2 regions of the Clostridium sp. CTA-7 genome follow, and region 2 is predicted to be linked to the other one. Evidence: a T-box and tRNA genes for the amino acid it is inferred to sense, from the RefSeq annotation. Region 2 holds a T-box; the other holds one or more tRNA genes.

Region 1 (3,218 bases), on a different contig from region 2:
ATCATTGATAAATGTTTCTATTTCATTTGTTTTTAAATTTAATTTATTTAACCCTCCACTATATGTACCAATCCATAAATTATCTGATTTATCTGCATATAATTTAAAAATAAAATTATCACTAATTGAATTAACTGATTCATTAGAGTAATATTTTATAATTTCTTTTGAACTATTTACAATTTTATTTAATCCATCCTCTGTTCCTACCCATAGATCCCCATAAGAATCTTCAACAATAGAATAAACAAATTGACTACTTAAAGAGCTCTTTTCTTCACTAGAGTTATATAGCCTTTCAAAGTTATCACTTTCTTTATTATAAATATTTAACCCATCTTCTGTAGCTATGTATATCTCACCTTTTGAATCTACTAAAATTTCTGTTACATTATAGTTTGACAAATCACATCCGTCTACTCCAGGTAAATAAATTTTTATTTCTTTTGTATTAATATTTATTTTATTTAATCCCCTAGAAGTTCCAACCCATATATTACCTTCTTTATCTTCATTAATCGCAGAAATATAATTACCACTTATGCTATTGGGTTTATCTTTTCCATATCTAAATACTTCAAATTTATTACCATTATATTTATTTAACCCATCAGCTGTACCAATCCACATGTACCCTTTACTATCTTGAAATAAATACTCAACAGATGTTTGAGATAAACCATCCTCTATTGTAATTCTTTTGAAATTAATATTTTTATCTTCATTAGTTAATGCTAATGCATCATAACTTATATTTATTAATAGAGTAATACTTATAAAAATTATAAACGATACCTTGTATAGTTTTTTCCTCATACTCATCCCTCATAGATAAATTTTAAAATATATTATTAATTATATCAGATTTTGGCAAATTTTATATAAATAATTGCAGTTGACTTTAATCTAATAAAAAACATGAAAAAATAAGAGAGTGTAAAATCTTACACTCTCTTATGGCAGGGGCAGTAGGACTTGAACCCACAACCAACGGTTTTGGAGACCGCTACTCTACCAATTGAGCTATACCCCTCCAACAAAAATTATTCTATCATGATATTTTAATCTTTGTCAAGATAATAATTCATTACTTATAATCAAGTCTCATTTTAATACTATATTACCTATTAACTATAACTATATAACATAACAAAACAAAAAGCCAGCGATTTAGAATCGCTGGCTTTTACTTGGCAGGGGCAGTAGGACTTGAACCCACAACCAACGGTTTTGGAGACCGCTACTCTACCAATTGAGCTATACCCCTTTGCAACAATAACTATTATATCTTATGTAAACATAAAAATCAACTATTAATATTAGTTTTTGTTTTTATGCTATTAATTAACTTGCTTGTATTATCAATTAATACATCATCATTGCTTTCTGTGTTTAACTCTATATAAATACAATCGACTTTTATTTTATTTTTTAAATCATCTATATGACCTAATTCATTATCATGAACAAATACAATGTTAGATTCCTTTATATCGCTATCATTAATAATATTTTTTATGCTATTATCTTTTATTTTCTTAGCTTGTATTCCAAGATCTCTAAACAAATAGTCAAATTTATCTGTATCTGTAACTATAATATAATCTTTATACTTTTTTAAATCTTCTTTTGTCTTTGTCAAGAAATCATCTAATTCTTTAACAACCTTATTATAATTATCTTCATAATAGCTTCTATTTTTAATGTCCTTCTCTTGTAGTGAAGATTTTATATTATATAGTGCAATCTTATATTCACTAAACCCTAATAGGTAATATGGATTTTCTTCATTTACTGCTTTTAACTCTGTTACCATTGGCCTTATTCCTCTACTCATATTTATAATTGCTAAATTTGAGTTTTTAGAATTTTCTATTATATCATTTACCCATTTTTCATATCCCAATCCATTGTATATAAATAAATCCATATTCAAGATATTATTTAGAACATTATCATTAACCTGAAAAGCTTTAATGTCCTTTTCAGTATTTAATAGATATTCAACACTATGTTTATCACCAACTAATGATTTAACCATTTTATATTGTTCTTTATTAACAGTTAATATGTTTAAAAAAATATCCTTTTGCTCATCTAACTCATCAGTAGGATTAGCCATTAATGGATTATAAGAAAAAGTTAGTCCTAAAAATAAAATAGAAGTAAAAATAACTAACGCATATGTTAATTTTTTCATAAAATTTTCCTCCAAGGAATATATAATCTCTCTCTACTTTTATCATATCTTATCATTAATATATAAAAATTACAAATTACTTATACAGTAAATTATTTATATTTTACTACAATTCAATTCGTTTTACCATATTATGTATATTATTTTAACTTTCCTTTTTTTATTATTTTGGATAGAATATATTAATATAGAATATTTAGAAAGGAGATTATTTATGCATTTTTACGTTAATAATTTGGAAGAAACTACTAATATAGGTTATTCCATAGGTAAACTTTTAAATCCAGGTGATATAATTTGTTTAACTGGTGATTTAGGAACTGGTAAAACTCATATAACTAAAGGAATTGCTAAAGGATTACACATTGATGAACATATAACTAGCCCCACTTTTACTATTGTTAATGAATATGATTCAGGTAGGCTTAAACTATATCACTTTGATGTTTATAGAGTTAGTGATCCCGATGAAATTTATGCAATTGGATTTGATGACTATATATTCTCAGAAGGTGTTTCTATAATTGAATGGGCTAATTACATAGAAGAAATTTTACCTAAGGAATATTTACATATTTTAATAGAGAAGGACTTATCAAAAGGCGAAAATTTCAGAAAAATTTCAATTACTCCATATGGAGACCGATATAATTATATAAAGGAGTTAAATTTATGATAGTTTTAAGTATTGATTCAGCTTCTAAAGTAGCAACCGCTGCACTTTTAAGTGAAAATGCTTTAATAGCTGAATATACATTAAATAATAAAATGGAACATTCAACTTTGATAATGGATATTATAGATAAATTATTAAAAGATTCAAATCTATCGATTGATGATGTAGATGGATTTGTTGTTTCAAAAGGTCCAGGTTCATTTACAGGTTTAAGAATTGGCATGGCTACAATAAAAGGCTTAAGTTTTGGGTCAAATAAACCTTATATTAGTGTATCAAGTTTAGATGCTCTTGCATATTCTCTTATAAGCTTTGATGGAATAATATGCCCTATAATGGATG
Region 2 (3,218 bases):
TAATATTAGTGCCTACTAGATAATATTATTTATATCTAAAACTATATATTCATTTTAATCTTAATAAGAAGAACTTTTTATAATTCACTCATCAGAAAAAGTGTAGCTAATATTATAAAAATAGTTTACTTGAGAGGTACCAAAAGAAAATTTACACACATTTTTGCATAGGCTTTTACAATAATTTTAATAACAAAAAAAGTATGTTATTCATTAAAAACAACATACTTTTTACTGCAGTCGGTACTCATCACTTTTGTATCCTCAAACCAGCACTTTACAAAGTCAACATCACTTAAAATAATTTATTCCAATAGCATCTCTAACCTCATCTAAAGTATTTGAAGCTACTTCTCTTGATATTTTACTCCCTTGAAGTAAAACACTATAAATGTAATCTATATTTTTTTCTAATTCCCTACGTCTAGCCCTAATTGGTTCTAGCTCTGCTTGTAAAACTTCATTTAAGAATTTCTTTACTTTTACATCACCGAGTCCACCTCTACTATAATGCTCCTTCATATTTTTTAAAATTTCTTTATCCTTGCAGAAAGCATTTAAATACGTAAATACAGGATTATCTTCAACTTTACCTGGATTTTCTACTCTTATATGATTTGGATCTGTATACATTGCCATAACCTTCTTAGCTATAATATCTGGTTCATCAGATAAATAGATTGCGTTATTTAGAGATTTACTCATTTTTGAATTTCCATCGACACCTGGCAATCTTCCCATACCATTTATGGGAATTATAGCCTTAGGTTCTACTAATATTTCTTTACCGTAAATACTATTAAAGCTTCTTACTATTTCTCTAGTTTGTTCTATCATAGGTAGTTGGTCTTCTCCTACTGGAACTATAGTAGCCTTAAAGGCTGTTATATCTGCTGCTTGACTTACTGGATATGTTAAGAAACCTGCTGGAATACTCAATTCAAAGTTCTTTTCTTTTATTTCATTTTTCACTGTTGGATTTCTTTCAAGCCTTGAAACTGTAACTAGATTTAGATAATGCATTGTTAATTCGTTTAACTCTGGTATTTATGATTGAACAAATATTGTAGATTTTAAAGGATCTATTCCTACTGCTAAATAATCCAATGCTACCTCTATTAAATTTTTTCTTATTTTCTCTGGATTCCTAGCATTATCAGTTAAAGCTTGTTGATCTGCTATCATTATAAAGCTTGTGTAATCCCCATTATTTTGTAGATCTACTCTCTTTTTTAATGAACCTACATAATGTCCAAGATGCAACTTCCCTGTTGGTCTATCACCTGTTAATATGATTTCTTTACTCATAATATTCACTCCTTAATTCTTTGCAAAATAAAAACTCCGCCCTAAATAAATAGGACGGAGATAAACCGCGTTGCCACCTAAATTGTATAGTAAAATATACTATACCACTCCTTTTCAAGTACTACCATACTCTATCTGCTATAAGATGCAGCCCACCACTTAGATACTCTGATAATCATTTCTCATCGTTCCTCAAAGGTCCATTCACTAAATCTCTTCTTGTTAGGATTCCACCACCCCTAACTCTCTTTATTGAAGCTTAATATAGCTACTACTCCTTATCTTTGGATGTTATTATTTAAATTTATTACATTTTACATCAAATACTCTTAATTTGCAATCTTATAATACTTAAATTTCCTTGACAAATTCCTATTTATCAATCTCCTATTCTCTTCGAAATATATATCATAAGTAAATTATAGAATAAATTCATGGTATTATTTAATTTTCAAAGAACATATTTTATTGTTTAGATTAATAAAATTTCTTATATTTATTAAAAATAAAAAGACCACAATATAATATTCAATTTAGACTGATATACTTCCCGCAGTCTCTTATATAAAGCCTTCTACTAAAATGGTGGGGTACTAATTCTATTTAATTATTATGTTTATGCTTGTTTTAGCATAAAACATCTTTAAAGGCTAGTTATATCAATGATTTAGGTGTAGTTACTACATAAATTTATTAGGTAACTACTATATACCCCATTCTTCTTTTAACTTATTAACTATTTTCATCATCTCCCCATCATCTTTTACTATATTTGGGTGATATGCCTTTCTAAAGTTTCATATAGTTTCTTATATTTACTTTTATATTCTTCATTGTGGTTATTATGTTTATTACTATGATAGTCACCATATGAATTATAATTATTGTAGTTACTTTTAAAGTTTTCATAATAACTACGTTCCTGTTTTTTTAATTCATACTACTTTTTTATATTGTTTAACATTTTTTAGTACTCCAAATATATCATAACAATAATCATATGAATTTTTGCCATACACTTTTTCAAACTTTTCTTTTTCTTACACGTATCTCTTTAATATATCTTCGCTCATTCTTGCTGGATTCCAAAAACTTAATTTCTACCTCTCAATAGAATGTAATCTATACTCATTTGTTATTTAGCTTTGAGAATAAAAAATATCACAAATTCATTTCTGAATGATGCGACATTTTAATCTGATACTTCATATTTATGGAACTTTTCCTCAAAGTGTTTTCGTAATCCTGCAATCTATTTAATCAAACCTTTATAAGCTTTTTGCAATTTGATTTCTTGTAATAGTTTCCCATACTCACTTAAACTTTTACTCAATGATTCCATTCTCTATTCCTCCTAAATGCTATAAATAAATTCCTATTTTCCACAATGTAACGCTACATCCTTAATATAACTATCTCCTGCATAAAACTCAATTATCTCCTGTTTTTCCAAATCATTGAGCCTATTAATATTCGCAATATAATCACCATGGCTCTCGCCATTAATCATATTCTCAACTACCGTGCATTGGCATACAACCTTTTTAGTGGATGCTGAGTTCTTCATTCGTTCTTTTGCTAGTTTATTAAATAATCTCATAATATTCATCTCCCAATTATAAATGACCTGTTTATCATTAATATATATAAATTCAGATTGCTTTTTTAACATTCAACCCCATCCTAAATTGGAATTTAAAGGAGGAAATATTTTAAATATGAGTATTATAAAAAACGAAATTCCAATTTTATAATTTGATACAGAACATAAATCGGTTATTATGCCAAATCACGAAAAACTTGACTTACATCTACCACGAAAGGCTGTTTTTGCATTTCTCGGTGAACATATAGATAAATATGCAAAAAATTATAAATGTGTACAAGTATCTAATTTTATTTCAGCAACA

Evidence for each region. A T-box is a leader RNA that pairs with one kind of tRNA and senses whether it is charged. The one in region 2 lies ahead of trpS (tryptophan--tRNA ligase), so its partner is inferred to be a tRNA-Trp.
Region 1: it encodes a tRNA-Trp, which carries the amino acid that the T-box ahead of trpS (tryptophan--tRNA ligase) is inferred to sense. The anticodon was not compared.

What each region holds. Positions count from the first base shown of each region.
Region 1 is NZ_BAAAAV010000002.1:52,310-55,527, reverse strand. Features, by position in the region: gene ACYUEX_RS03280 (two-component regulator propeller domain-containing protein) at 1-816, opposite strand, end outside; tRNA gene ACYUEX_RS03275 (tRNA-Trp) at 958-1,033, opposite strand; tRNA gene ACYUEX_RS03270 (tRNA-Trp) at 1,192-1,267, opposite strand; gene ACYUEX_RS03265 (metal ABC transporter substrate-binding protein) at 1,307-2,200, opposite strand; gene tsaE (tRNA (adenosine(37)-N6)-threonylcarbamoyltransferase complex ATPase subunit type 1 TsaE) at 2,415-2,876, shown strand; gene tsaB (tRNA (adenosine(37)-N6)-threonylcarbamoyltransferase complex dimerization subunit type 1 TsaB) at 2,873-3,218, shown strand, end outside.
Region 2 is NZ_BAAAAV010000005.1:125,938-129,155, forward strand. Features, by position in the region: partial or broken gene trpS (tryptophan--tRNA ligase) at 292-1,308, opposite strand; T-box leader at 1,356-1,602, opposite strand; gene ACYUEX_RS11705 (hypothetical protein) at 2,684-2,980, opposite strand; gene ACYUEX_RS11710 (nucleoside phosphorylase) at 3,090-3,218, shown strand, end outside.